4 regions of the Rahnella sp. PD12R genome follow, and region 4 is predicted to be linked to each of the others. Evidence: predicted binding sites of a transcription regulator. Region 4 holds the regulator's gene; each other region holds the start of a gene.

Region 1 (7,789 bases), on a different contig from region 4:
GTCACGGAAATATCAAATTTCAGGCTACCGGTAACCGCGAGCTGATTGCGTTTTAATCCCAGCGAAAGGAAGCGGTCGCCATCTTCCTGATTTTGAGCGGCAATCAGCGTGATACGTTGCAAGATAGTGCGGATGAATTTGCCCAGCTTTTTGTAGCCTTTGGCCGAGCGTTCGGAAAGGCGCGCGTTAGCAATCACTAAAGGTATTTTACGGCGATGCAGGGCGCTGATGAGATTTGGCCAAAGCTCGGTTTCCATAATGATAACCAGCTTCGGGTTCACCTCATTGAGAAAACGGTTCAGCGATCCTGGCAGATCATAAGGAAGATAAACGTGATGAACACCGGCGCCAAAAGCGGACTGAACACGCTCGGAACCCGTTGGTGTCATCGTGGTCACCGTGATCGGCAAAGAAGGATAACGATGACGCAGGGCACGGACTAAAGGAATTGCCGCCAGTGTTTCGCCCACGGAGACTGAATGCAGCATGATGCCGCCAGAAACCACCTTCCCTTTGCAGAAGCCATAACGTTCAGCCCAGCGTTTACGGTATGCCGGTGACTTCCGGCCACGTACCAGTAAACGGATCCAGATAAGAGGCTGGATGAGGTATAGAAGAACTGTATACAGCGTTTGCAACATAATATCCGTGAAGTCTCGAGTAGGGTTGGAATTCTAAGTTTTTAGCCAAATCAAAGCTAATACTTTTAACGCCAGAGGCAGGGGGCTCGCGCATCAGGATGCGGTTACCGACCGTTACGGGATCTATCCACTGATTAATTTTCGCAATTTGAAATACCGACGCCCCAGCCGCCAGCGGAGGCGAAAAGTATTGGCGTTTCGCCACATCAGGTTCCAGACACCTAGCTGGAAAATTTCCTCAACCAGTTTTTTCTTCAATGCCGGGTCTTTTATTTTGTCGACAGTATGAAGAATGCCCAGACCTTCTTTTGCTATTTGCCATTTACACGCTGGAATTTTAGCGACTTTCTCCGGATACCGATGATTAATATCATCCAGCATACGAAGAATCTTCATGTAATGATGTGCAGAGCGGACTTCGGTTGCGTCACCGTCTGTTTTATGTGAAACCGAATTCGAATGAATTAAATAATCGTAGAAAATATCACTGGTATATTGAACACGTTCTGCCGCCAGCAGAATCTCAGTCGTCCATGGAATATCCTGATGTCTGAGCCCTGGCTCGAAAGAAAAGTGATGACGTTTAATAAAATCATGATTGTAGATGTTCAGCCAGGTCACATGCAGAAACTTGCGGGAGTTGAGCGCCTGTTTCAGCCAGACGTCACCCGAAATCACGCCTGTCGAAGATAAACGTTCTGGCGGGAAGATTATTTTGTTTTTTTCACTATTTTCATAAACATAGCGCCCGTTGCAGGTTGCTACATCCAGCGAGTTCTTATCAGCCATCTCCAGCAGTTTCTGATACATACCAGGATGAATATTGTCATCGATGTCCGGAAATGCCAGATACTGGCCCGTGGCTTGCGACAAACCGTGATTACGTGCGGTAGAAACGCCCTGATTTTCAATTGTGAATACCTTGAACGCCTCAAAAGATTCCCGATAGGATTCAATAAGTTCTGCACTTTTATCCGTTGAACCGTCGTTAACAATAATCATCTCAAAATCGGTTAATGCCTGCTGGATGATATTGTCGAAAAACTGGGCGAGAAATTTCTCCCCGTTATAAACGGCAACGATAATACTCAGTGAAGGGATCTGCAGCATAATTATCCTGGAATAGACGTAGAGCAGCGGGTGCTCAGAATGAATTCTTATTTAGCTCTCAGCATTTTTTGCCAGCGAGCAATATTGTTCGCAAATAGGTTCAATGCCAAAGCCTGATAACGTTTCCTGATTGATTTCCGGGGGATTCTGGTAAATATCCACCATCACTTTGGCTAAATCATGGCTGTTCAGCTGAGCCAGCCCGCGGGCAAGTTCACCTTGCAGGATTTCAGCCGGGCCGCCCGGGCAACGTGTGCTGACGACCGGGGTGCCCAGAAGTAGGGCTTCAACTAATACATTCCCAAACCCTTCGCTGTCCGAACTCAGCACCAGCATTGCTGCATTTCGAATGAAAGGATAAGGGTTAGGCCTGAATCCGGGAAACAGAACCTTGTCTTCCACGCCGAGATCCTGAGCTAATGTTTTCAGCTTTTCGGTTTTCGCCTCTGACCCCTGGCCCAGCAGAACCAGAGGGAGTTCGATATGGCTTTCAGCATAAGCCTGAATGAGCCGGTCGTGGCGCTTATTCTCATGAAAACGACCTACATGAATCAGGTACGATCCCGGAGAAAACTCACATTGTTGAGCTGCTGCCAGCCTGATTGCTTCAATATCGAACGGGTTGTAGATCACCTTAAGCTGCGAGGGACGGAGTTTGAAATGGGCTAAATCATCTGCCACAGCCTGTGAAACGGTCACGAGATTCCGGTTCTGATAAACCCTTTTGATCTTGAGTTTCTTCAGCCAGCGGCTTAGGCCAGTCCGGTGCCCCAGATAAGACGCTGAGAACATCCCGTGTAAACAAAACCAGACTTTATGGCGGGGGAGGCATTTGCTGCGGGAAACGATACGATCAGTTTTGTGCAGGTTTGATAATACCAAATCGAACTCATCGCTGGATTGTACGGCCTGATCAAGCAACCGGGCACGTCGTGTAAGCTCAGTGATTTTACGCCACGGCGCGCGGCATTTATCTTTGATCACCCGGTAGTTCAGACCTTCCGGCAGCGGATACTCACAAACGTCTCTTAATGAAAATAGCGAAACACGGTGTCCGGCGCGCAGGAAGCCTTCAGCTAATGTCAAAACAACCTTCTCAGCACCGCCGCCAGGCAAACCATCAATAACAATCAGAATATTTATCATCGGTTCAGAAGCTCTTTATAGAGGTTAAGAAGCTGCTCTGAAAGGCGCTGAGGCGTATTGTTCATGACCGTTTCCCGTGAGTTTAGAGACTCGCGAGAATCTACCACATTAGACGGCAGAGCCATAATCGCTTGCTGCAGGTCGTTGATATCCAGCGCATCACAAACGAATCCGTTTCTTCCATTTTCTATAAACTCGGCACCACCACAAGTTGGGGTAGTGATCACGGGGAGGCCACAGGCCATGGCTTCGAGAATCACGTTGGGGAATGGATCGTATAGTGTAGGAAGAAGCAATCCATCAGCCATTTGATAGAACGGCAGCGTATTTTGCTGAACGCCAAAGAAATGCACCCGATCTTTGCAGCCGGTTGCAGCCGCTAATTCGCGGTACCGTGGCTCATTTTTATCTTTGCCGACTACCAGAAGATGTCGCGACGTTCCTGAAATGGCTTTGATTGCCGCGTCCAGGCCTTTGCGCTCAAAGCCCGAGCCAACGTAAATCATGCAAGTTGCATTTGCCGGCACACCATATTGCTGGCGTAACTGAGCACGCAGTGGGGTTGTAGCGGGTATGAAATGTTGGTTATTTACAGAATTATAAATGACGTGAATTTTTTCTGCTGGCACAGAAAACCGCTCAATGATTTCTTTTTTAACCATTTCGGCATTACAGATGACCGCTTTCAGCTCTGACGCGGCATACATATCCTTTTCTGCTTGCATGACGTAACGGTGAAACCGGTCGGTGAAAAGTCTTTTCGCTTTGTGCTGAGGCAACAATCGCGAACGCTCTTCCAGCCATCTGACATGAACGCCATCACCGGCCCGGTATAAATCGCAGCCTGGTATTCGTTCGTGGCTTTGCACTAAATCGAAGTTCTCTTTTTGCCAGATTTGCCGGGCCGCATTGGCAAAACCACGTTCCCTGCTTACACGACCAAATTTCCAGGGATTGCACAGATGCACATTCCAGTCGGGGTTTATGTCACCCTGCCATTCGCGGGTGATGACATTAAGCTCGATATTTTGGGTTTCAAGTGCTTCCAGCGCCCGGGAAACAAACCGTTCGGCGCCTCCGTCAGGGCGGTATTTCTGGCGGACTAAAGCAAGCCGGAATGCTTTCATGCTAATAATCTCCTGGCCGCATCAGTCACGACGTTTACGGGAATGGCATTCAGATAACGTTCTGATGTGTTGGTATCGATATTGTCCGGATCAGGAAGTGGCCCGAAATCACCGGCCCAAATCACTTCACCTATGGCTTCCCACGGGCGCCAGAAAACCAGTTTTGACGGGCCAAACAGAGCGACGAGCGGAGTTTTCAAAGCCGCCGCCATATGCATCGGGACAGAATCCACGCCGATAAATAGCGCGGCACCATCAATCAAGGCGGCAAGCTGGGGCAACGTTAATTTGCCCGCCAGAGAAATCACATTGATCTGCGGACAAAGTTTCAGGATACGATCGACCATGGCGAGCTCGTGTTTGTCCGGCCCGGAAGTGACAATCAGGGGATAGCCTTCAGCGCGCAATTGCGTGAGCATGGCGGCCATCTTTTCTTCTGACCAGCATTTGAAGAACCATCGAGAGGTAGGCTGCACGACAATATAACGGCCAGAAACCTGATTCTGCTGTAATAAATGCTGTACCTTTTCACTGTCTTCCTGAGCATAACTCATCGTGGCTTCCGGTTTTATCGACGGAAGCTGAAGGGGTTCCAGAAGGGAGAGATTTTGTTCAACGGTATGAAGTGCATGATGGTTTCTTGTACTGACCAGTTGGGTGTGGCAAAAACGCCAAAATGCACCCTGACGCTTTGGAAAATTAAATCCCAGGCGGACAGACGCGCCGGTGAGTCGGGTTGCGATGGCACTTCGCCACTGATCGCTTAAGTTGAGCGTCAGATCATAATGGCGGGACATGACCTGTTTCATTAAATGAATTTCATGAGCCATATGGGACCACACTCCGAGCTTTTTCCAGGTGCGGTCGATGCAATGCAAGTAATGAATGGAAGGATTTGCTGCGAGCATATCCCGGGTTTCCTGGTATATCAGCATATCAATTTCAGCGTCAGGATAACGCGCCTTCAATGCATTGACGACCGGGGTCGTCAGCAACATATCGCCGTGATGACGTAGTTTGATGATAAGGATACGCTTGATAGAGGAATCCGGATTTTGTGCTTGAGCAGTCGTCATAATTCATCACTGTTTAGGAATCAAAGTACGATTCTAAAGTACACTGAAGCCTCAGGCTACACCCAACACGGTTCTTGCGTTGAGGGTGAAAATCCCAAAAAATAGAAACAATCCAATAAATTGTTGTCATAGCGGTATGTTTGCATGGGCATGCCCGCGTAACCGTCATCCTGTACGTTTGATTAATAAGATAAAATTAGGCCAGTTCAATGAAAAAACCCGCATTTATCATCACCATAGATACCGAGGGTGACAATCTTTGGCAAAATCATGAGCGCATTTCCACTGAGAACACCCGCTTTCTGCCGCGATTCCAGAGCCTTTGCGAAAAGTATGCCTTTAAGCCCGTTTATCTGACGAATTATGAAATGGCGCAGGATGCTGCTTATGTGGAGTTTGCCAGTGATGTGATCCGGCGGGGGCAGGGCGAAGTTGGCATGCATTTGCATGCCTGGAATAGCCCTCCACTTGTCGCGCTGACCGATGATGACTGGCGACACAAGCCTTATCTGATCGAATTCCCTAAAGACCAAATCAAGGCCAAAGTGGCATTTATGACGCAACTGCTGGAAGACAATTTCCAGACCAAAATGCTCAGCCATCGCGCGGGTCGTTGGGCGTTTAATGAGTGTTATGCGTCGCTGCTGGTTGAGCAGGGATATCTTGTTGATTGTTCGGTGACGCCGCATGTGAACTGGTCATCTTCACCGGGTAACCCTGAAGGGGCGGGCGGAACGGATTACAGCCGTTTCCCGAAAGAGGCTTATTTCATTGACCTCAATGATATTGCAAAAGCGGGCAACTCTCCTCTTCTTGAAGTCCCGATGAGTATTCAGCTTAAGCACTCGGGAATGCTCAATCATATTAAGAGCGGCTACGATAAACTTCGCGGAAAGAACCGTTCACCCTCTACGCTCTGGTTGCGCCCATCCGGTGGCAATGTTGAGAATATGAAAAAGGTTGCTGAACAGTCTCTGAAGCAGGGCTCCGACTATATCGAGTTCATGCTGCACTCTTCAGAGTTCATGCCTGGCGGAAGCCCGACGTTTAAAAACGAACAAGACATTGAAAGACTCTACGACGATTTGGAAAAGCTGTTTAGCTGGATAAGCGAACGGGCACAGGGGATGACTCTGGCAGAATATTATCAACGGAAGATGAACTAAAATGTCGCAGAAAAGAATGAAAATATTTTGGATTAATCTTTTCTTACATTGTTATGTAAAGATTAAACCTACACTGAAAAGCCGCAAGTCATTCTCGTCAGAAGAGAATTTTAAAAGTATTGCCATTTACTCGACTACGGCGTTGGGCGATTTAATGTTCAATACGCCCGCCATTCGTGCGATAAGACAACGTTATCCGGATGCGTTTATTACACTGGTCTCCAGTGAAAAAAATAAAACCCTCGTCGAGGGAAGTCTTTTTTTTGACCGGATAGTGTATTGGGATGAGAAAGTAAAACACGTCAAAAAACTGGTCAAACAACTTAAAGAGCAGCCTCCTCAATTAACGGTAGTCTTACACTCAAAAGCGCCCTACGACATTCTTAGTGCAGTGATGTCCGGCTCCCAATATATCGTCAAGGATATATACGGCGGTAAGAATATTGGGATGGAAAAGTGGCTTGTCAACGAAGGATCGTTTTTAAGCTGCCATCTGATTCAACGAAAATTGAATATGTGCAGTTTGTTAGGTTGCGATGTATCCAATAATGAAATGGTTATTCCAGTTGATTTCCCGCATCTTAATAAAGAAGCCGGAAAGAAAATTATTGGTTTTCAGATGGGCGCCTCTGAACCAATAAGATGCTGGCCGATATCAAAGTTTTCTGAGCTTGCGAAACTACTTTTCCAATTGGGGCCGGAGTATGAAGTTGTGCTGATTGGGACAAAAAAAGAACTGGCCTATGAAAAATTCTTCCTGAATTCATTATCGGAAGATGAAGCAAAAAGGGTGACCAGCTCTATCGGAAAAACCGATCTGAAGCAATTGATGGGCATTATAGAAAACATGGATTTACTCGTTACCGGAGATACCGGACCGCTTCATCTTGCCGTCGCGCTGAAAACTAAAACTGTCAGCCTTTTCGTGACAGCAAATCCTGACCATACAGGGCCTTATCAGGATATGGAATTGCACCAGATCATGCGTGTTTCTACAGATATTAAAAATCTGGCGGCAGATATAAAGATACAGCCTTTAGCTATCATTAATGCTGAGGATGTTCTGGAAAGAATCGAATTATTGTTACCGCGCTGATGGTGAGAGCAAGGGAATAGACATTTCTCCCTTGCTCTATTTCGTCATTTATTATTGGGCTTTCTTTATTTCTCCGGCCAGCAAGACACCTATCGGGAACCAGAATAAGTACCAGGTTTCGCTGGGATTACCGAGGTTAAACATTCCCTGAGAAAGATAAAAAATCAGCATAAAAATGAAGATTGCCGCTTCAAAGCGCCTGTCTTCTTTTATGTAGCCAAACGCCCTGCGAGCGACATAACCAAGCAGAAGCAGAAGTGAAACTAAGCCTGCTAACCCACCTTTCAGCATGGCGCCCAGATACAAACTATGTGTCGTTGTGATGTGCTCGCCGCTGTAATTAATGAAATTCAGACTCTTATCAAAACCGTAACCGAAAACTATGTCAGGAGAGATCACCTCAAAAGTATGTCGCCAGATACTGAGA
Region 2 (7,789 bases), on a different contig from region 4:
GCTTTTGCATTCCGGCTCTGCGCTGCATCAGCATAATCGCTTTGATATTCTGGTGGCGGATCCGCTGGTCACGCTGACGACGCGCGGTGATATCACGCAAGTTGAGCAAAACGGTGAAATAACGTCACGGACAGACGATCCGTTTGCCCTGCTGGAAGAATACCTTTCGGCATCCGGTTTGCAGGCGGAAAGCTCGCCTGATTTTCCGTTTCTGGGCGGCGCGCTCGGGCTGTTTGGCTATGATTTAGGGCGGCGTATTGAGGCGCTGCCCGACACGGCAGAACAGGACATCGCTCTGCCGGATATGGCGGTGGGTATTTATGACTGGGCGTTGATCGCCGATCACCATCTGCAACGTGTGACGCTGATTTGCCACCAGGATGTTGCCGGCCGCCTGCACTGGCTGGCGCAACAGAAGGCCACCGCCGCGCAGCCTTTCCGGCTCAAAGCGCCGTGGCAGTCCAACATGACCCGCGAGGCATACGGTGAAAAATTCCGCCAGATTCAGGAATACATTCACAACGGCGATTGCTATCAGATTAACCTCGCGCAGCGATTTTCAACGCACTATTCCGGTGAGGAGTGGCAGGCATTTTTGCAGCTGAACAATGCGAATCGTACCCCCTTCTCGGCGTTTCTACGTTTGCCTGAAAACACGGTGATCAGTCTGTCGCCTGAACGGTTCATCTGGCTGAAAGACCAACAGATCCAGACGCGCCCGATTAAAGGGACGTTGCCACGCAGCGAGGATCCCGCAGAAGATGCACATCAGGCTGAGCGGCTGGCGGCATCGGAAAAAGATCGTGCGGAAAATCTGATGATCGTCGATTTATTGCGAAATGACATTGGCCGCGTTGCCACGCCGGGCAGCGTGCGCGTTCCCGAATTATTCAAAGTCGAGCCTTTCCCTGCGGTCCATCATCTGGTCAGCACCATCACAGCAAAACTGCCGGAAGCGTGCCACGCCAGTGCGTTGCTGCGCGCCTGTTTTCCCGGCGGCTCGATTACCGGCGCACCGAAAGTCCGCGCGATGGAAATCATCGAAGAACTTGAGCCACAGCGACGCAACGGTTACTGCGGCAGCATTGCATACATCAGTTGTTGCGGCACGATGGACAGTAATATCACCATCCGCACGCTGCTGACGGCGAAAGGGAAAATTTACTGTTGGGCAGGCGGCGGGATTGTGGCTGACAGCCAGGAACAGGCAGAATATCAGGAAACGTTCGATAAAATTGCCCGCATACTGCCTCAGTTAGGAGACGTTCAGCCGTGACTTTGCTGGAACAACACGCACCCGTGCAGACTTTTTCCCCCGCGGTGGAAGATTTCATCCTGCGCTTTCAGTTGCAGCAACCGCGTATGCCTGCCCCCGCATTGCGCGGAACCCGTCACGCCGCCGTCTTAATTCCGATTATCTGCCGGAAAGAGCCGACAATCTTACTGACGCGCCGTTCCGATCAGCTGCGCAAACACCCCGGTCAGGTCGCCTTTCCCGGCGGCGCAGCCGATGCAACGGATGCCTCAATTATTGCCACCGCGTTGCGGGAAGCTCAGGAAGAAGTCGCTATTGAGCCGGAACAGGTTCACGTTTTAGGCACGCTTTCACCGCAGGACAGCAGCAGCGGTTTTCAGGTGACGCCGGTTGTCGGGCTGTTGCCGGTCGATGTGACGTTCCATCCGGCTGAGGATGAAGTCGCCGAGCTGTTTGAAATGCCCTTGCAGGAAGCCTTTGACCTTGCCCGCTACCACACTCTGGATATTCATCGCAGAGGCATCCATCACCGGGTGTATTTATCCTGGTATCAGCAGCAATTTGTCTGGGGACTCACGGCGGCGATCATCCGCCAGCTCGCCCGGCAGGTTGAAGTCTGAGCCCGCTGATTACATTCCGATCACACTTTTGCATCAAATAAGTTTATTTCATGCGAAAAATGAAACTTTTGCCCCTCAGGCCTTTTAAACTATAGATTGAGCCACAAGTTCAGTTGTGGCTGTCAGGGATCCCGTTCCCTGCCGTAATTCATTACAGGAGTATTCGACGTGATTAGCGTTTTCGACATGTTCAAGGTCGGGATTGGCCCTTCCAGTTCCCATACTTTGGGCCCGATGAAAGCCGGGAAACAGTTCGCTGATGACCTGCTCGAAAAGGGCATGATGCCTGCCGTTACGCGTGTCGCCGTGGACGTTTTTGGTTCCCTGTCTCTCACAGGCAAGGGCCACCACACAGATATCGCCATTATTTTAGGTCTGGCGGGTAACCAGCCAGATACCGTCGACATCGACGGCATTCCCCACTTTATTCGCGACGTTGAGCAGCGTCAGCGCCTGCCGCTGGGTGAAACTCAGCACGAAGTCGATTTCCCCCGTGACACCGGCATGGTGTTTCGCGGTGAGAATTTACCGCGCCATGAAAATGCGATGCAAATTCATGCCTTTACGGGCGATAAAATGATTTACAGCAAAACCTACTACTCCGTCGGTGGGGGTTTTATTGTCGATGACGAGCATTTCGGTCAGCCGGTGCTTGATGAAGTGACAGTGCCTTACAGCTTTAATTCCGCCAGCGAAATGCTGGCCAAGTGCAAGGAAACCGGCCTTTCGTTGTCAGGTTTGATGATGAAAAATGAGCTGGCCCAGCACAGCAAACAGGACATCGAACAGTATTTCGAGAAAATCTGGCACACCATGCAGGCCTGCATCGACCGTGGTCTGAATACGGAAGGCGTTCTGCCTGGCCCGCTTCGCGTTCCGCGTCGCGCCTCTGCCTTGCGCAGAATGCTGGTGTCCAACGATAAACTGTCTAATGACCCGATGAACGTGATCGACTGGGTGAACATGTTTGCCCTGGCCGTGAACGAAGAAAATGCGGCCGGCGGGCGCGTGGTGACGGCGCCGACGAACGGCGCCTGCGGGATTGTTCCGGCGGTGCTGGCGTATTACGACCAGTTTATTCAGTCCGTCAGCCCGGATATTTACCTGCGTTATTTCCTGACCTCCGGCGCGATTGGCATTCTCTACAAGATGAATGCGTCGATTTCGGGTGCGGAAGTCGGCTGTCAGGGCGAAGTCGGCGTGGCCTGTTCTATGGCCGCGGCGGGCCTGACAGAACTGCTGGGCGGCAGCCCGGAACAGGTGTGCGTGGCAGCGGAAATTGGCATGGAACACAATCTGGGCTTAACCTGCGACCCGGTTGCCGGGCAGGTTCAGGTTCCGTGCATCGAGCGTAACGCGATTGCTTCTGTAAAAGCCATCAACGCCGCACGCATGGCCTTGCGCCGGACCAGTGAGCCACGCGTTTCGCTGGATAAAGTGATCGAGACAATGTACGAAACGGGCAAAGATATGAACTCGAAGTACCGCGAAACGTCCCGCGGTGGTTTAGCCATTAAGGTTCAGTGCGACTAATCATTTGCAGGATTTTTCGTCTCCAGGCGGCTGGCGGGTTGGACCATTTTTGGCCCGTTTGCCGCAGGAAATACCACTCCGGTGGGAGCCGGTAGCAATAAAACCTTCGCTAACAACAACCTGTTGTATTATCAATACATAATGGTAGTGACACTTGCATTATACCCTGCAGGTACGGCATGCTGATTTCCGCCTGATTTTCCCGTTCAGAGAACCTCTCTATACACTGAAAATACATGCCGAAAATATGCAGAAAAAACACACGTGACAACGTCACTGATACGGATTTCGTTTGATTTTTGCCGGGAAAAATAGGGAGTTTTCCACAACTCAGGCAGAGCGTCCGGCGATTTACAGCTACTATCAATAAGAACAAAACGGCTGTGACGCATCGGTAAACCTTTAAAAATAATAATTTTGAGCCTGCATTTAACACGGGATAAAAGGATTAGAACGATGCCGTTCTCCCAGACCGGACTTGCGAAGTATCGTTACTATCGCATTGCGCTTGCCTGCGCAATGGGGATATTTACGCTGCTTCTGACTCTTGGCATTCGCATTTACGAACAAGCTCAGGTCATCGCAGAAGATCAACAACGTGTGGCTATCCATACCGTTGAAAAATTGGAGAAATTACTCGAACCTGCGTCGCCCGCAGGAAGAGCGATTCCTATCGACCAGACGCTAAGCTGCAACGCGCTGCAACCGGTTATGCAACAAACTGTCGCCCGTATGCAAACGCTGCGATCCATCAGTCTGGTCAGTAACGGCACCATCATCTGTTCGAGCCTGATCGGGGCTTTAGATCTGAATTTCAACAAAACACTGCCCACTCTGGCTCAGGGCAAAACTCAGCTTGATCTGCGCGCGTCAAAATGGAGCAAGGTAGATGCGCCGACGCTGGTTCTCTGGCAACCCACGACGCCGGATAATCTTAACGGCGAACTGTTTGTTTATAACATCGGTGTCCTTTCGAACTTCCTTCTTGAGCCCCAGCCACCTTACGCCAGCCACATCGTATTAAATGTCGGAAGACAAAATCTCGAATACGGCAGTGACGAGATTGTTGAAAGCAGTCACCTCCCGCAGCCCGCACTGCTGAGCGTCAGCTCTGATAAATACGATTTTTCCGTGTCGCTCTATGGCGAACAAGCCAGCGATTTAGCCTGGAGTGAGCTGTTATCTCACCTGCCTCTTTCGGTATTAATCAGCCTGCTGACCGCCACCGCGGTTTATCTGCTTTCCGGCAGCCGGATCAGTCTGGCTTATCCGATCAGCCACGGGATTTCGCACCGCGAATTTAAAGTCTACTGTCAGCCCATTATTAACAGTACCGATGGACGCTGTATCGGCGTAGAAACCCTGATGCGCTGGAAAAATCGCCGTCAGGAATGGGTGTCGCCCGATGTTTTTATTCCGCTTGCCGAACAGCACGGGCTGATCATTTCGCTCACGCGGTACCTGATTCAGACGGTTGCGGATAATCTGGAAGTGTTCCCTGCCACACCGGGTTTTTACGTCAGTATTAATGTCGCAGCGCAGCATTTTAATAACATGGAAATTGTGGATGACATCCGCAAAATCTGGCTTCCGGCGCAACCTTCGGTTTCCCTGATGCTGGAACTGACCGAACGAACACGTTTGCAGGAATTACGCGCGGCAGAAATTTCACAGCTGAAAGAAATGGGGATCCTGCTGGCCATTGATGATTTCGGCACCGGCCACAGTTCGCTGAGTTATCTCAAAACGCTGAACCCTGACGTACTCAAAATTGATCAGGCCTTCACCGCGTCGATTGGTACGGACGCGATTAACGCGACGGTCACCGACACCATCATTACGCTGGCGCAGCGCCTGAATCTGAAGCTGATTGCTGAAGGGGTGGAAACGCGTGAACAGGTGGAATATCTGCGGCAGCGAAAAGTTGATTCATTGCAGGGTTACTATTTTGCCCGGCCAATGCCGATTGAAGTGTTCCCTATCTGGCTTGAGCGCTATAAAAAATCGACTCAAATCATCACGCCGCCGCAAGACTCCAAACCGGCCTGATAGCCTGCCGCTGAATTCAAACCATAAAAAACGGCGACCGGAGTCGCCGTTTTCACGCAAGCAGAACCGGTTACTGTTCCTGCTCCCAGTCATTCTCTGACTTAATACGTGTAATGCGAACGCGCTCGATGCGGTATTCCGACACGTCTAGAATTTCAAAGCGCAGCGAAGCCATTTCTATCACCTCACCCGCCACCGGCATCTGCCCGGACTTCGACAGCAGTAACCCCGCCAGCGAAGCGAAATCATCATCAGGGCTGACGAGCGTGTTCACGTCGAGGATTTGCTGTAGCAAATGCAAATCCGTCCCGCCTTTGGCAATCCATGATTCACCGTCAGCAATAACGTCCGGCGTTTCATCTTCGTCCGGGAACTCGCCCGCAATGGCTTCGAGCACGTCAAGCGGCGTCACCAGTCCCTGAATCACGCCAAATTCATTACTCACCACGACCAGACGCCCTTTCGCTTTACGCAGAACCGCAAGCAGATTGATGACGTCCATGGTTTCAGGCACCACAATCGGCGGCGTTTTTTCTGCAAACGCCACGATGTTTTCACCGTTTTCCAGCGCAACCAGCAGGTCCTTCGCACGAACGACCCCGATGACATCATCCAGAGAATGGCGGCAGATAGGGAATAAGCTGTGCGGCGTGTCGAGCAGCTGGCTGCGAATTTCGGCGGGTGACTTTTCACAATCGACCCAGGAAATTTCAGTTCGCGGCGTCATTACACTGCGCAGCGTACGCGAGGCCAGCGTCAGTACGCCGGTGATCATATGCCGTTCTTCTTCAGCAAACGTCTCACCCGCCGGTAACACATCGCCCGCCGGTTCATCTTCATTCTGACTCTGACGTTTCCCGCCCATCAGACGCTGAATCGCCTCGGCGGTACGTTCACGCATAGGACGGTTCGACTGACTTTTCAGGAAGTTGCGGCGCGCAATCTGGTTGAACAACTCAATCAGAATCGAGAAACCAATCGCAGCGTACAGATAGCCTTTCGGAATATGGAAGCCAAATCCTTCTGCAATCAGGCTCAGGCCGATCATCAGCAGGAAGCTCAGACACAGCACGACAACCGTCGGATGGTTATTCACGAAGCGCGTCAGCGATTTAGACGCCAGCAACATCACACCCATGGCGATCACCACCGCCGTCATCATGACAGCCAGGTTGTTCACCATGCCGACTGCCGTAATCACCGCATCGAGCGAGAATACCGCATCAAGTACAACGATCTGCGCCACTACTGACCAGAAACTGGCATAGCCGCGGTTTGGCGTTCCCTGTTCGTCGTGCCCTTCCAGCCTTTCATGCAGCTCGGTTGTGGCTTTAAACAGCAGGAACAGGCCACCGACCAGCAGGATCAGGTCACGCCCCGAGAAGCTGAACTGCGCAATGCTGAACAGCGGCGTGGTCAGTTTGACCATCCACGAGATCAGGGACAGCAGGCCTAAACGCATAATCAGCGCCAGCGAAAGGCCGATGATTCGGGCTTTATCTCGCTGTTTAGGCGGCAGTTTATCGGCAAGGATGGCGATAAAAACAAGGTTGTCGATACCCAGAACAATTTCCAGGACAACAAGCGTCAATAAACCGACCCATATTGAAGGGTCCATCAGAAATTCCATGTCAGACTCCGCAATGAGTTAAAGAAAAAAGACGCAAAGAAACGCAATTCGCTGAGCTTTCAGAGGCCCGGCAAACTTTTTTTACTGCAAAATTAACAGATGAAAGCGGTTTCAGTGCGGCAAAAATCAGGCCCATTGGGGCGGATTTGCCGGTGTTCATGAGGTGAAAAAGCGAAGAATAGTGACGTCGGTGACAGTCCATAGGGAGGGCTGAGGCCCGGTACTCCTGTTCAATTATTGGGAAAATTACTCTATCAGGAATGATTATATGAAGAAAGTATGATTTTTTACCTTCAGCATCATCCTGTAACAACTATGCTGTTTTATTGCCCACGTGAAAGCGTATTCACATTACGTCGTTGAATAACGGACAGTCGTCACAAAAATTATTTTTTCACACACTAAAATAAATCACGTCGCACAACCTGTTGAGGTTCTGCAGTTTTACTGTTTAGCAGTCTTATCAGAAATTAAGGAAAGATTAGTTACGCAGGGAGTGCCCTGTTCGCCTCAGGAATAAAAACGGGCGGACATCATCAGCACCATTACTTATGTGCATAACTCTTTCCCAGAGTTAACAGAGGAGGTAGCGAGTGAGTATTGCTATTATCATCGGCACGCACGGGTCAGCAGCTGAGCAGTTGCTGAAAACAGCGGAAATGATTTTAGGTGAACAGGATAATGTCGCCTTCATTGATTTCG
Region 3 (7,789 bases), on a different contig from region 4:
AAGTTCGATATCAAACTGGTCGATCACCCGGTTGACGGTCTGATCGATGATATCTTCCACGGTTGCCGGCCGGTGATAAAACGCCGGAACCGGCGGCATAATAACCGCGCCCAGCTCGGCGGCCTGCGTCATCAGCCGTAAATGCCCCAGATGCAGCGGGGTTTCACGCACGCAAAGTACCAGACGACGCCTTTCCTTGAGAACAACATCCGCCGCACGCGTCAGTAAACCGTCGGTATAACTGTTCACAATGCCGGATAGGGTTTTGACCGAACAAGGCAAAATCACCATGCCCGTGGTTTTAAATGAGCCGGAGGAAATACTGGCGGCGATATCGCGGGAATCATGCACCACATCAGCCAGCGCCTGAACATCGCGCAGTGTCAGGTCCGTTTCCAGCGTCAACGTCTGGCGGGCGGCGTTGCTCATCACCAGATGGGTTTCGATATCCGGCACGCTTTGTAGAACCTGCAATAACCGGACGCCATAAATCGCACCGCTGGCGCCGGAAATACCGACAATAAGTCGTTTCATAAACACTGCCTCTGAAATTTCGCGCGAAACAATCAATATGAATGAACCATCAATATGAATCAGTATACACGCCGGAGAATGGGTCTGACTTTGCCGGAATGCCGGGGAATTGGCAACCTAAAGGCACGGGAATTGGGGCGGGGAAACGGGCGGAGTAAACAATAATAACGCGCCCGCCCGGCCTTTCAGCCTGAGCGGGCGCATTTCAAAGGGATTAGCCTTCGTTATGCATTTCGAGGTTTTCAGCTTCCTGCTGGCCACGCAATGCCTGAGCATCATCGTTGCGCAGCGCTTCGAGGTATTCCAGATAGTTCTGGTCAACGTCTTTGGTGACGTAAACACCGTCGAATACGGAACATTCGAATTTCTCTATGTCGGTATTGTCTTCTTTCACTGCGGCGATAAGGTCGCTCAGGTCCTGGAAGATTAACGCATCGGCGCCAATGATCTGATTGATTTCGCTGACTTCACGACCGTGGGCAATCAGTTCATTTGCGCTTGGCATATCGATGCCGTAAACGTTCGGAAAACGAATTTCCGGCGCCGCAGAGGCCAGATAAACACGTCGCGCACCGGCTTCACGTGCCATCTCAACAATCTGCTGAGAGGTGGTGCCGCGCACGATGGAGTCATCGACCAGCAGAACGTTTTTATCACGGAACTCAGCGCGGTTAGCGTTCAGTTTACGACGTACAGATTTACGGCGTTCCTGCTGGCCCGGCATGATAAAGGTACGGCCTACATAGCGGTTTTTCACAAAACCCTGACGGTACGGTTTATCCAGAATACGCGCGATTTCCAGCGCGATATCGCAGGAGGTTTCCGGGATCGGAATGACCACATCGATATCCAGATCTTCCCATTCACGGGCAATTTTCGCGCCCAGCTTTTCACCCATACGGACACGGGCACTGTAGACGGAAATTTTGTCGATGAACGAGTCAGGACGTGCGAAATACACGTACTCGAACAGGCATGGGTTGTACTGTGGATTCTCAGCACACATGCGGGTAAACAGCTGGCCTTTCTCGGTGATATACACCGCTTCGCCCGGTGCGACATCACGCAGGAACTCAAAGCCCAGCGTATCAAGCGCCACGCTTTCAGACGCGACCATGTACTCGTTGCGGCCATCTTCCAGCGTACGTTTACCGATCACCAGCGGACGGATACCGTGCGGGTCACGGAACGCCAGCATGCCATGGCCGATGATCATCGCCACGCAGGCATAAGCACCACGAATTTTCAGGTTCACGGCAGCCACAGCGGCAAAAATGTTGTCGGCTTCCAGCGGGTAATGCTGGAAACGGTCCAGTTCGCTCGCCAGGATATTGAGCAGAATTTCAGAATCGGAAGTCGTGTTCACATGACGGCGCTGGCCTTCGAACAGGTTGCTTCTCAATTCGTGAGCATTGGTCAGGTTACCGTTGTGGGCGAGTGTGATGCCGAACGGAGAGTTGACGTAGAAAGGTTGAGCTTCTGAGGCACTGGAACTGCCAGCCGTTGGATAGCGAACATGGCCGATACCCATGTTGCCTTGTAAGCGTTGCATATGGCGGGCTTCAAACACATCTTTCACCAGGCCATTGGCTTTCCGTAAACGGAAATTGTTATTGGCATCGATGGTGGTGATGCCAGCAGCATCCTGCCCACGGTGTTGTAACACCGTTAACGCGTCATAAATCGACTGGTTTACCGGCATGAAACCGGCGATACCGACAATACCGCACATGTTGTCTTTTCCTCTTCAGCGCTGCCAGAACTAAATATGTTTTGGCAAGAAACTCGACGTGCTCTGCAGGTAGTCAAAGAACCACCTGATGATATAACTGAACTGTGGGATCAACTGGGATTGTTTCCAGTCGTCACTTTGCGAAAAACTGGTGAAGGTATCCAGGAAGAACAGCATCGCGGAGACGATAAGTACACCGCGCAGTGCGCCGAAGCACACACCTAACACCCTGTCAGTGCCGGACAACCCGGTTTTTTCAACCAGTGAACTGATCACATAGTTGACAATTGCACCTACGATCAACGTCGCGATGAACAAGATGGCAATTGCGATCCCGTTTCGAACTAACTCATCTTCGAAACGCGTGAAGTAGATGGCGAGATACGGGTAATAATGACTGGCTACAAAGAAGGCGCAAGCCCAGGTAACCAGTGATAAAGCCTCGCGAACAAAGCCACGGATTAAACTGACTAAAGCAGAAAATCCGATAACCGCAATGATGACGTAATCAATCCAGACCATTAACAATTCCAGTGTCTAATCTAGTCGCGTCTACCCCGGCATCCAAATCGCTGCGAATTCTAACAGAAAAAGAAAACGTTTGCGTAGCGGAAATCAGCCGGTCAGACAAATTAATAATAGCGATTAAAAAAACCTCAACCGCAGCATAAACCTATAAAATCCCAACCCGGCGATCTTATAGAAAAAGGGCACAAATCGCTTGTGCCCTCCCTGGTATTTTTTGTGTTTTTAGTGCCTTCCGGCTTCCCCGCTCTCACGGGGAACCGCAAGATTAGTGCGCCGAATAAGCACGCACCTGTCCGCCTAACCCGCTGAGCTGTTGCAGCTGAGGGAGTGAAGCTTCCAGTTTTTGTTTTGACGCATCCGGACCCACATAAAGCCGCGTGATTTGTCCCTGCACCGGCGTCGCCGGAACAGAATAAGCACGGAACCCGGAAAGTCGCAGAGTCGCAACAATCTCGGTCGCTTTCGCCGCATTTTTCAATGCACCGAGCTGTACAACATAAGACTGACCCGCTGGTGCTTTTTCTTCCGGCGCAGGCTTAGGCTGTTCCACGGCTTTCGGTTGTTCAACCGGTTTCGGCTGTTCAGCGACGACCTTCGGTTGTTCTGCCGGCTTCGGCTGTTCGACCGGTTTTGGTTTCACCACCGGTTTGGCTTCCGCCAGCGGTTTAGGTTCAATCACTTTCGGTTTCTGAGGCGCAGGTTTGACCTGGGCCGGTTTCGCTGGCGCCGTTTGCACCGGTTTCTTCTGCTCAGGCAGCGTCGTAACCGGCGGTGCTTCGACCGTCGTGTTCCCCGGCGCTACGTTGCCATGATTGGCGGCATTGGTATTGGTCGCCGCACTGTCGATGTCCTGCGCACCGTTCATGGCCTGATTTGCGCCTTCCGGCGGCTGAGCGGGTAATGACTGCGTGACAGGCGGTACAGAATCCTGTTCCTCAACATCACCCGGTTTTGGCACCAATGGAATAGACGCAAATTCGTCTTCGTAATGCTTTTTCTTGCCGTCGAGTAAACCGGGCAAAATGATAACGCCCAGCGCCACCAGAATGACCGTCCCGACCAGACGATTTTGAAACTTACTTGCCACTGGTTTTCCCCGTGTCGATAGCATCCATTACGTGAGCTACGGTGTGGAACGAACCGCAGACAATCACAATATCCTGAGGAGCCGCCTCCTGCATAGCCTGTCTCCAGGCAGACTCCACATCATCAAACCGGCGCGCCTGAGGCAGGTGCGAGGCCAGTTCTTCAACGCTGGCGCCACGTGGCCCTTCCAGCGGTGCGCAATACCATTCATCCACCTGAGGCGAAAGACAAGCCAGCGTACCGGCAATATCTTTGTCTTTCAACATTCCCACCACCGCACGCACTTTCCCGCCCTGGCGCGGCTGTTCAGCCAGCCGTCCGGCCAGATAAGCCGCGGCGTGCGGGTTGTGCGCAACGTCAAGGATCAGGCGTGGCGATTCACTGACCGTCTGGAAACGCCCCGGCAGTGCAGCACGCTGTAAGCCATTGCGTAACGCATCTTCAGGAATATTCAGCGTCGAATAATGCAACGCGGCCAGCGCCGTCGCGGCATTTGGCAACGGAACATTCGGCAGCGGCAATTCGTCCAGTATGGTGACTTCTTCGCCATCCTGCAAAGCCGCCCAGCGCCAGTTTCCGGCGTTTGCCGCGAAATTCCAGCTCTCACCCCGGCGGTATAAATCTGCGTGTTTCTCTTTTGCCACATCGGCAATAGATTGCGGCATATCCGGCTCACCAACGACGGCTGGCGTGTTTGAACGGAAAATACCGGCTTTCTCGCGGCCAATGCTCTCGCGATCGGAACCCAGCCAGTCAGTATGATCCAGCGCGATGCTGGTGACGACTGATACGTCCGCATCAACAATATTCGTCGCATCCAGACGCCCGCCCAGCCCGACTTCGAGGATAACAATATCCAGCTTCGCCTGTTTGAACAGCTGTAACGCGGACAGCGTGCCGTACTCGAAATAGGTCAGGGAGATATCGCCACGTCCGGCTTCCAGCAGCGCAAAAGAGGCACAGTGCGCAGACTCAGGCAACTCTTCGCCCTGAATACGGACGCGCTCGGTATAGCGGACAAGGTGCGGGGAACTGTAAACGCCCACACGGTAACCCGCTGCCATCAGAATGGCTTCCAGTGTCGCACAGGTGGTGCCTTTGCCGTTGGTTCCTGCGACGGTAAAGACGCATGGCGCAGGTGTCAGCAAATTAAGTTTTGTCGCCACCGCTTTGACCCGGTCAAGGCCAAGCTCGATAGCCTGAGAATGGAGGTTTTCAAGATAATAAAGCCACGTGGCCAAAGGCGACGTGGCTTGAGGGATAAGTTGATTTTGCATGAGCCCCGTTCAACCTGAGTTAGGTTCACTTCGACACTACATCACCAGACTGTGATAGCAGGCAATGCCCTCTTTGTCAGAACTGACGAAGAGTAAAAGCACAGCCAGGAGGTGCCGGGCGGCATAAAACAGGTTACCGCCCGAAAAGCTGACCGGCTTTTACCTCGTCCGATCAGGCATCCTGATGATGGTCAGCGGCAGAGCCGTCGACAGCAGAATGGACGTCAGACACATTCGGCTCCGGTTGACCGGTCAGTTTCGCCAGAACGCTGCCGAGTTTGGCGCGCATGTCCGGACGACGCACGATCATATCAATCGCGCCTTTCTCAATCAGGAATTCACTGCGCTGGAAGCCCGGCGGCAGCTTTTCACGAACTGTTTGCTCGATAACACGTGGACCGGCGAAGCCGATCAGCGCTTTCGGCTCAGCGACGTTGATGTCACCCAGCATTGCCAGGCTGGCAGAAACGCCACCCATGGTCGGGTCAGTCAGCACGGAAATGTACGGCAGACCGCGTTCCTGCAATCTCGCCAATGCGGCGCTGGTTTTCGCCATCTGCATCAGCGACATCAGCGCTTCCTGCATACGCGCACCGCCACTGGCAGAGAAGCATACCAGCGGGCAGTTATCTTCCATCGCCTGTTCAACGGCACGCACAAAGCGGGCACCCACCACCGACGCCATTGAACCGCCCATGAAGGCAAATTCAAAAGAAGCCACCACGATTGGCATGCCGAACAGCGTGCCTTTCATGACGATCAGGGCGTCTTTTTCGTTGGTTTCTTTCTGTGCAGCAACCAGACGATCTTTGTATTTTTTGGAATCTTTAAACTTCAGAACATCTTTAGGCTCAAGCTCGCTGCCTAATTCAACCTCACTACCCTCGTCCATGAAAGTGGACAGACGCATACGCGCGGTAAGACGCATATGGTGGTCGCACTTAGGGCAAACCATGAGGTTGCGCTCAAGCTCGGCGCGGTAAAGGACCTGCCCGCAGCTGTCACATTTAGTCCAGACGCCCTCAGGAATACTTGCCTTACGGGTTTGCGAGTCAGTGCTCTTACTAAGAATTCGTTCAATCCAGCTCATCGATAACCTTTCTGTTTGAACCCGGCCGAAGCCAGTCCGCTGTTCATGCTGTAACAAGTCCCCTGAAACCTACCCAAATACGCCTGCGCACGGAGTGTCAAAAAACCTTACACACCGCATCGCAGAAGGGTTGTTCGCAGGAACAGACCATAAATTGTCGCTCATTAAACCATAACGGCCAGACACTGTGGATAAAAAACTGGTCCACCCTCTGGTTTAATGTCTTAAATTTTAAAGCGCTTGCGCAAAAAATCGCCGCAGATTAATCCTGCTGACGCTTTTCTTTCGCCGCTGCGCGTTTGTGCCGCCAGATTTCTACCACGCCCGGCAGAATCGAAACCACGATGATGGCAACAATCAGCAATTTCAGATTTTCCTGAACAATGGGCAGATCGCCAAACAGATAGCCCGCGTAGGTAAACAGCAGCACCCAAATCAGCGCACCAATCACGTTATAGGCCGCAAAGTGGCGGTAGGACATATGCCCCATACCCGCTACAAACGGCGCAAAAGTCCGGACGATTGGCACGAAGCGCGCAAGAATAATCGTTTTGCCGCCATGTTTCTCGTAAAACTTGTGCGTTTTATCTAAATAACTGCGACGGAAAATTTTCGAATCCGGATTGCTGAACAGCCGTTCACCAAACACCCGTCCGATAGTGTAGTTCACCGCATCGCCGAGGATCGCCGCAATTGCCATCAGCAACACCATCACGTGTACGTTAATGTCATTACTCGGCAATGCCGCCAGCGCACCCGCCACAAACAGCAGCGAATCGCCCGGTAAAAACGGTGTCACCACCAGACCCGTTTCACAAAACAGGATCAGGAACAAAATCCCGTAAACCCAGATGCCGTACTGCGCAACCAGCTCCGCTAAATGCACATCAATATGAAGAATAAAATCAATAATAAAGTGGATAAAACTCATTTGATTTACCGTCCCATGTGTTCTTTAAAACGTGGCGTAAAAATCACGTGTACTGTTCCCTAATCTTCCAGGAACAAGGGGCCCATATTGACCTGAGGTAAGGCAAATTTCTCAGGGTAATCAACAGATACCAGATACAACCCTTCAGGTTTTCCTGTCGCCGCCGCCAGATTGCGATCTTTCGCTGCCAGCAATTCTGCCATCCAGCCTACCGGCTGATTTCCGGCACCGATTTCGACCAGACTGCCGACAATATTTCTCACCATATGATGCACAAAGGCATTCGCCTTGATATCCACCACCACGTAATTGCCGTGGCGGCTGACATTCAGGTGCATCACATAGCGCCACGGCGTGCGCGACTGGCACTGGGACGCACGGAACGACGTAAAATCGTTTTCCCCGAGCAATGCCTGCCCGGCGAGCTGCATCTTTTCGACATCAAGCGGCATGTGGACGTGCGTCACACCGGTATGCAAAATCGCCGAACGGTAGCGATTATTGTAAATCACGTAACGATAACGGCGTGCGGTGGCGCTGAAGCGTGCATGAAAATCTTCAGGAACACTGGCACACCAGCGCACGGCAATATCTTTCGGCAGATGAGTATT
Region 4 (7,789 bases):
AAAGGGTATATCGGGATTGATGGTATCAGCCTGACCATCGGAGAAGTGACCCGCACCCGTTTTTGTGTGCATTTAATTCCTGAAACGCTGCAAAGAACCACGCTCGGCACTAAGCGTCTCGGGGATAAAATTAATATTGAAATTGATCCGCAAACGCAGGCCATCGTCGATACGGTTGAACGTGTGCTGGCCAGCCGCGAAGCCGCAATAGCCACTGCGCAGGCGATGATCGAAAAGGCTGAATAATTATTTTCAGCACGTGTGTGAAGAAGCACCAAAGCAAAAAACCGGACATTAACGTCCGGTTTTTTGCTTTGGTAGCGCGGTAAAAGAATTTTGCGCATTAGCGCGGCACGCGCATCCCGCCATCCACACCTTCAGGGCTGAACACAACTTGCCAGAGCTGAATATCACGCGCTCTGAATGCACCCGCACAGGCATTCAGATAGTAGGTGAACATCCGGTGAAAACGGTCGCCGTAACGTTCTGCCAGTTCAGGCCAATGTTTCTGGAAACGTTCATTCCAGGCCATCAGAGTACGATCATAATCTGCGCCGATGTTGTGCCAGTCTTCCATCACAAACAATGACTCGCTGTTTTGAGCAATTTGCTGGACAGATGGCAGGCATCCGTTAGGGAAGATGTATTTATCTATCCACGGATCGACACTCAGATCTGTTTTGTTGGAACCGATGGTGTGCAGCAGGAAAATGCCGTCAGGTTTGATGTTGCGTCGGGCGACATTAAAGTAGGTCTCATAATTCTTTGGACCCACATGTTCGAACATACCGACGGAAACAACACGGTCAAACTGATCGTTAAGATCGCGGTAATCCTGTAGCAAAATGGTGACGTCCAGACCTTCGCAGCGTTTCTGGGCCAGCTTTTGTTGTTCGGCAGAAATCGTAACACCGACGACGCTGACGCCATAATTGCGGGCTGCAAACTCAGAGAGTCCACCCCAGCCGCAGCCGATATCGAGCAAACGCTGGCCCGGTTTCAGTTGCAGTTTATCGCAGATCATTTTGAGTTTAGCTTCCTGCGCTTCTTCAAGCGTGGTGGCATCTTTCCAGTAGCCACAGGAATATTGCATATACGGGTCGAGCATCAGGGTAAATAAATCATTACCTAAATCGTAATGTTCTTTCCCGACGATCCATGCCCGTTTGCGGGACTGAAGATTGGTGAGGCGTGCTGCTGCGATACGTAGTGTGTCTTTAAAATGGTGGGGGAGTTTATTTTCCAAACCGGCACGGAGAACGCGCTGGAAAAATATATCAAGGCGCTCGCATTCCCACCAACCATCCATATAACTTTCACCCAGACCCAAAGAACCTTCCTGTAAAACACGCTTGAAAAAGTCAGTGTTTTTTACTTTAAGGTCGAAAGGGCGATTACCGTTAACCTGGATGTCTGCCGTAGCCAGCATTTCACTGACTATCCGATACCACTGATTGTCCTGAATGCTTTGGTCTTCTATACACGATGAACTCATAGCTTCTCCATCACTTTCTCTTCTGACTTATTAACCTGCCGGGAAAAGCAAAGGCTATTTGTGCAGGTCTTTATGAGAACAGACGACTTGCGCCACGTCCGATATTCGACACCAACAGAGGAAATTAGAAGAACGCCTGCACACAAAATGTGGGCAGGAAAATCATCCTTGAAAAACGAACCAGAATAAATAGTGTGACGCGATCCTCGCGCCGACGCTAAGTATGTAATAAAAGTATTGTAAAAATGCTATTTTATTGGGTTCAGTTGAGTATAGGCTCGCCGGCTGGCATTCTCAATAGTTAATCGCTGCGAATGTAAATGTCCATTAAGTGATTGTTACTTAAAGTCATTATCACTATTAATTCGCATGCCGTGCCTGCTGTTTCTGCTCCGGTTCCTGTTCACCAGATTGCCCTTCTTCCTGACGCTGTGACAGCCAGCGGCCTAAAACTACCAACAGTAGTGTAGACAGCATCGTGGTGACTGTCGCCATGAGTGGTTGCACAATAAATGCGGAAACCAGCAAACTCGCGAGGAAACACAGACCCAACTGCAGGGTATTTTGCAACGCCGCGGCCTTACCTGTATTAGCAGGAAATGGCATTAATGCATTTGCGACAACAATGGGATAAATCGCGCCATTCACCAAAGCCATCAGACAGAACGGAATTAACAGACTCACCAGCCCCGCATCAGTAAATATAGCCACGCCGAACAGACCCGCCACACTGATGCCATAACCTGCCAGCAGCCACGGCAGGACCTTATTCCCATCCGTTTTGCTGATCAGCACACGACATCCAAAACCGCCCAGTAGGAAAGCAATAGTCTGCGGGACGTAGCTCAGGCCAATCACGCCCGGGGAATATCCCATGTCGCTGAGAATAAACGGGGAACCGGTCAGCCACGCAAAAAAGCCAGCAGAGCAGGCGGCATAAATCATCACGTTACCGCTGTAAACCCGCGAAGCGAGAAGCTTTGCGAAACCGGCTTTATCAGCAGGAGCATGAGCCTTTGGCGCATTTTCACGCAGTGTGAACGTGGTGATAAGTAAGATAGCTGCCACAGCGGTCAGCAGAACGAAAATCGCTTCCCAGTCAAAATGGTTGAGAACCCAGGCGCCCAGTAAAGGTGCCAGAGCAGGGGAAAGCGCAACCAGCGGCATGATGCTGGCAAAGGTTTTTTTAGCAACATCGGCAGAAAAGCGATCCACCACCAGCGCCTGCCAGGTGACGGCGGCGGCGCAGACGCCGACAGCTTGCAGAAAACGCAGAGCCAGCAGGGCGCGGACATTCTCAACCCACAGCACGCCCAGACAACCGACAACAAAGAGCGCCAAGCCAATCAGCAATACCGGTTTGCGGCCAATCTTGTCGGACAGTGGCCCCCACAACAGCTGGCCGATGGCAAATCCGCCAAGGAAAATACTCAGGCTGGCACTGATCATCCCCGGGCTGGTCATCAGGCTGGTTTGCATTGCACTGAAGGCCGGAAGGTACATATCTGTCGCTAAAAAGCCAAGCATGCTCAGCCCGGCAAGATAGAGCATAAATCCAAGTGAGGGTTTCATTATTGTCTCTTTAATTTATTTATTGCAGATGATTTGACGCGGAAATCGTATCGGATGCGGAGTTTAACGCTTTGATAACAGGCTTGTGAAACGCTAATATTTGCAATCTGCTATCAAAAATATTGAAGGCTAAACGATGTGGTCAGAATATGCTCTTGAAGTGGTCGATGCTGTCGCCCGAACAGGCAGTTTCAGCGCTGCTGCGCAGGACTTGCACCGGGTTCCTTCTGCCATCAGCTACACCGTTCGTCAGCTTGAACAGTGGCTGGCTGTTCCGTTGTTTGAACGCAGACACCGCGACGTTGTTCTGACTCCTGCCGGTAAAGTTTTTGTCGATGAAGCACGCGTTCTGACAAAAAAAATGATAGCGACCCGCCGCCAGTGTCAGCAGGTCGCCAACGGCTGGCGCGGAGAATTACGGGTGGCCGTTGACCGTATCGTTAGACCCGCGCGGACGCGGCGGCTGGTGCTGGATTTCTATCGCCATTTCCCGGATACCGAACTCATCATTCATTCTGAAGTCTTTAACGGTGTCTGGGACGCGCTGGTAGACGGGCGGGCGGATGTCGCCATCGGCGCGACGCGGGCGATCCCCGTCGGAGGACGGTTCAATTTCCGCGATATGGGTTTTATGGACTGGCATTGTGTGGTCAGCGCACAACATCCGCTGGCGCAGACGTCGGGAACACTGAGTGACGATCAGTTACGGCCTTATCCGGCGCTTTGCCTGGAAGATACATCGCGGACATTGCCGAAACGCGATACCTGGACGCTGGATAACCAGCGGCGGCTGGTGGTTCCCGACTGGACGTGTGCGCTGGAATGTCTGAATGAAGGTTTATGCGTAGGCATGATGCCGGTTCACCGCGTGACGCCCTGGATTGAACAGCAGAAATTGCAGGTTCTGTCGCTGGAAAATACATTTCCGGACAGCCCGTGCTGCCTGACGTGGGATCAGAGCAATCCGTCGCCTTCGCTGGCGTGGCTGCTGGAATACATGGGCGATACGGAAACGATGAACCGGGAATGGTTGCGCGACTGACAAAAAAAACGCCTGCGGCACAGGCGTTTAATGAAAGTTAACGGCGGTAATCGCGGTACGGGCCGTCGGCCACGGAACGGCGCTCAACCAGTTTCGGATGCACTTCAATGGTCTGCGACTCTTCGCGTTTGCTGATAATTCTGTCCAGCAGCATGGTAAATGCCATTTCGCCCAGACGTTCTTTTGGCTGATGAACTGTCGTCAGTGCCGGCGAGAAATAGCGCGCATTACGCACGTTGTCATAGCCAATCACGGAAATATCCTGCGGTACGCGCAGGCCCAGTTCATCGGCGGCACAAATTGCGCCCATTGCCATCACGTCGCCGCCACAGAATACGGCCGTCGGACGGTTTTTCTGCATCAGAATTTTGTGCATGGCCTGATAGCCCGATTCCGGCTCAAAGTCGCCCTGAACGACCCATTCTTCACGAAGAGGAATATTGGCTTCCGTCAGTGCTTTCACGAAGCCCTGGAAACGGCCGCCGCCGGTGTTTCGCGCCAGCTGCCCCGGGATCACGCCGATATCACGATGACCACGTTCAATCAGATAACGTCCGGCCATATAACCGCCTTCGAACGCGTTATCGATAATGCTGTCGGTGAAATTCTTACGCGCTTCGCCCCAGTCCATCACAACCATCGGGATGGAGCGGTATTCTTCAAGCATGTTCAGCAATTCGTCCGGATATTCCGCGCACATCACCAGTAAACCGTCGACGCGCTTTTGCGCCAGCATTTGCAGGTAGGCCTGTTGCTTCTCCAGATTATTGTGCGAGTTACACAAAATCAGCGTATAGCCTTTTGAGAAACAGCTGTTTTCCACGGCCTCAATCACTTCGGCGAAGTAGGGCGCTTCACTGGACGTTGCCAGCAGGCCGATAGTTTTAGTGTTATTGACCTTCAGGCTGCGTGCCACGGCGCTGGGAGAATAGTGTAACTCTTTGATTGCAAGGAGAACCGCGGCTCGGGTTTCTTCGGCGACGAAACGGGTTTTATTGATGACGTGCGACACGGTTGTGGTGGAAACGCCAGCGCGCTTTGCGACATCTTTAATCGTTGCCATGTAAAAAATGACTCCTGTGCTCACGTGTTTCAGCACGTTAGCATTATGTTAATCGTTTGCTTGCGTGGATTTAACTGCTGACTTCGAAAAGGGCAGTGAAATCGTTGGGTGGATTCTTCAGAGTGAGGCGTGAAATGCTCTCGGGTGAAATCGACCGGCACACAGGCGTGGTAACCGACAATTTTCACTTATAATGCAGGAAAGTGGAAGTAAAATTGTCATGAACCTGTTGTCATTCAGCACAAGATTTTAAATGCGAATTGTGAGAAAATGCGTTGGCACACATTTAGTGTGGCTAAACGAACGCCACAATTTGATCCGTAAGGGGGTTTGATGGACAGCAACCTGAAATTTTCTTTGATCACTACGGTCTGCGCTTTGCTCGTGATTATTGCTTTCAGCTTCACCGCAGTGATGAACTGATTTGCGTGAAAGCCGCAATAAAAAAGGGCGATTACCTATAACAGGAATCGCCCTTTTCAATTTTACGCAGTCACCCGTTCCGCCGATACTCTTCCCTGCAGAAACTCTTCGTTAAATGCTATTCAATGGCTGATTAGCGAAACTTCAGACTTAACGAATTGTTTATTATCGGATCGTCTTAGGGGTCATTACCCGACGTGCGCCTACATAATGATCTTGCCAGTAATCGTCACCCAGTGAGGTGATCTTAATGTCTTCGCCGGTGCGCGGTGACTGGATAAACTTCCCGTTTCCTACGTAAACACCGACATGGTCTGCGGCGCCTCGGTTATTAATCCGGAAGAAAACCAGATCGCCGGATTCTAATTCACCCCGTTTGACCGGAGCCGCATCGCGCAAGTGGTACATTTCATTCGCTGTGCGGGGCATTTTAATGCGGATCAAATCTTTGTATGCGTAGTAAACCAGTCCGCTGCAGTCGAAACCTGTATTCGGTGACGTTCCGCCCCAGCGGTAAGGTTTGCCGACCTGGTGCATCAGTTTGGTCATCGCAGTTTGTTGTGCGTGCTGATAACGTTTCTTGTGTGTGGCGCTGAGCGTTATCGGTTTACTGTCTTCTTCACGTAACTTTTTGCCTTTGCGGTGGCGGCCATACGCTTCTTTTTTACTGGCCTTTTCACTGCTGTTTTTAGCGAGAGAGCGGGTTTTCGTTTGCTTCCCTGCTTTCGCCTCGGCCCGTGTTGTCTTGAGTGTTTTTTCTTTTTTACTCTCGGCCCGCGTCGTTTTTACTGTTTTTTCAGAAGACGTCTTTCGCTTAACCAGTTCAGTGCTTTTGACTTTCTTCTTCGAATTTTTTTCCTGAGTTTTAGGTTCTGAAACCGGCGCGACTTTGGTTTTCTTGCTGGTTTTCGCGGCTGCCGTTTTTCGCTTTCGGCGTTCTTCAGGCGTGACCTGGTTAACATGACTCTTTCGCTGGTCGGCCGCGACACGAGTCTGTGGCGACGCATGAGCCATATTCAGAAACAGCTGGGTAAAGAGCAGCACAAAAAGCGTGAACAGTAAGCGCATAGCTTCGTTACCATGAGTGGTAGGGTTAAACATCAGGGATGTCAGAGTATTGCCTAAAAGAACGAGACAAAAAAGCACGAATTGCCTCGATTCTAGATCATATTGTGAGAAAAAGTTAATAGCTTTTTTTATGTCGAAATAACCGCCATTTTTAGTCAAAAAAATAACCACTTTTCATCATGTTATTATTTAAGTTAAAGAATGGGATTTTGCAAATCTGACATTATCGTGGAACGGCAAAAATGTTATTCTCGATGAATCTTTAAATATGTGAGCCTTAACGCAAGCGCTGAAGATTGTTTAGGAAAATGCCAGTATTGAGAAAGACCCCACAAAAATTGGCGTTTTTATCTGGTGGCAGCCATCGTTACAATAGAAAGCATTGTGATTGCGCACCGTCTCTGTGTGCTGCGCGTGAAGAGTAATGACCGTGACAGCCTGTACCGGCTTGAGGAAGCAAGAAATGACCACTCCAACGATTGAAAAAATTCAGAAGCAAGTTTCTGAAAACCCGATTCTGCTGTACATGAAAGGTTCTCCAAAACTGCCAAGCTGCGGTTTCTCTGCACAGGCCGTTCAGGCGCTGTCTGCGTGCGGCGAGCGTTTCGCTTACGTTGATATCCTGCAGAACCCGGATATCCGTGCTGAGATGCCAAAATTTGCAAACTGGCCAACGTTCCCGCAGCTGTGGGTTGATGGTGAACTGGTTGGCGGCTGCGACATCGTGGTTGAGATGTTCCAGCGCGGTGAACTGCAACAGCTGATCAAAGAAACGGCTGAGAAATACAAATCCTCTGAAGAGTAATTCAGGGCGATTCAGAAGTACCGGCAGCCTGACCCGGGGTTACCGGTAAAAAAAGAGCGACATTATGTCGCTCTTTTTATTTGTCCTTCCGACCGCATGAAAGCCGCGAAAATTATTGCTGATTCTCTTCCGGCGCTTCTTCCGCTTCGTTTTCATCCGCAGAAAGTGCCAGCGGCCAGCCGCCGAGACGTTTCCAGCGATTCACCAGCTCGCAGAACAGTTCTGCTGTGCGTTCAGTGTCGTACAGGGCGGAGTGTGCCTGACTGCTGTCAAACACAATACCTGCGCTGATACAGGCCTTCGCCAGCACGGTTTGCCCGA

The links. Region 4 encodes PurR, which represses purine synthesis genes. Its sites were predicted from a motif close to CANGCAAACGTTTGCNTG; they were not measured.
Region 1: a site for PurR is predicted at 5,256-5,273, ahead of rfaQ (putative lipopolysaccharide heptosyltransferase III). Genes of this name have one in related genera too.
Region 2: a site for PurR is predicted at 1,999-2,016, ahead of KWG64_RS18295 (L-serine ammonia-lyase). Genes of this name have one in related genera too.
Region 3: a site for PurR is predicted at 2,857-2,874, ahead of cvpA (colicin V production protein). Genes of this name have one in related genera too.

The regions. Positions count from the first base shown of each region.
Region 1 covers NZ_JAHTMS010000014.1:45,420-53,208, forward strand. The annotation lists gene waaA (lipid IV(A) 3-deoxy-D-manno-octulosonic acid transferase) at 1-638, opposite strand, end outside; gene KWG64_RS21960 (glycosyltransferase) at 765-1,751, opposite strand; gene KWG64_RS21965 (glycosyltransferase) at 1,803-2,894, opposite strand; gene KWG64_RS21970 (glycosyltransferase family 4 protein) at 2,894-4,024, opposite strand; gene rfaQ (putative lipopolysaccharide heptosyltransferase III) at 4,021-5,103, opposite strand; gene KWG64_RS21980 (polysaccharide deacetylase family protein) at 5,310-6,266, shown strand; gene KWG64_RS21985 (glycosyltransferase family 9 protein) at 6,268-7,362, shown strand; gene KWG64_RS21990 (O-antigen ligase family protein) at 7,414-7,789, opposite strand, start outside.
Region 2 covers NZ_JAHTMS010000009.1:157,511-165,299, reverse strand. The annotation lists gene pabB (aminodeoxychorismate synthase component 1) at 1-1,276, shown strand, start outside; gene KWG64_RS18300 (CoA pyrophosphatase) at 1,273-1,875, shown strand; gene KWG64_RS18295 (L-serine ammonia-lyase) at 2,044-3,408, shown strand; gene KWG64_RS18290 (EAL domain-containing protein) at 3,865-5,457, shown strand; gene KWG64_RS18285 (TerC family protein) at 5,528-7,087, opposite strand; gene manX (PTS mannose transporter subunit IIAB) at 7,681-7,789, shown strand, end outside.
Region 3 covers NZ_JAHTMS010000001.1:604,152-611,940, forward strand. The annotation lists gene KWG64_RS02705 (UbiX family flavin prenyltransferase) at 1-534, opposite strand, end outside; gene purF (amidophosphoribosyltransferase) at 749-2,266, opposite strand; gene cvpA (colicin V production protein) at 2,297-2,788, opposite strand; gene dedD (cell division protein DedD) at 3,060-3,881, opposite strand; gene folC (bifunctional tetrahydrofolate synthase/dihydrofolate synthase) at 3,871-5,157, opposite strand; gene accD (acetyl-CoA carboxylase, carboxyltransferase subunit beta) at 5,330-6,247, opposite strand; gene KWG64_RS02735 (DedA family protein) at 6,510-7,178, opposite strand; gene truA (tRNA pseudouridine(38-40) synthase TruA) at 7,238-7,789, opposite strand, start outside.
Region 4 covers NZ_JAHTMS010000011.1:43,881-51,669, forward strand. The annotation lists gene KWG64_RS19890 (riboflavin synthase subunit alpha) at 1-246, shown strand, start outside; gene cfa (cyclopropane fatty acyl phospholipid synthase) at 344-1,495, opposite strand; gene punC (purine nucleoside transporter PunC) at 1,856-3,067, opposite strand; gene punR (DNA-binding transcriptional activator PunR) at 3,204-4,109, shown strand; gene purR (HTH-type transcriptional repressor PurR) at 4,147-5,172, opposite strand; gene KWG64_RS25910 (YnhF family membrane protein) at 5,506-5,595, shown strand; gene KWG64_RS19920 (C40 family peptidase) at 5,761-6,663, opposite strand; gene KWG64_RS19925 (Grx4 family monothiol glutaredoxin) at 7,127-7,468, shown strand; gene rnt (ribonuclease T) at 7,581-7,789, opposite strand, start outside.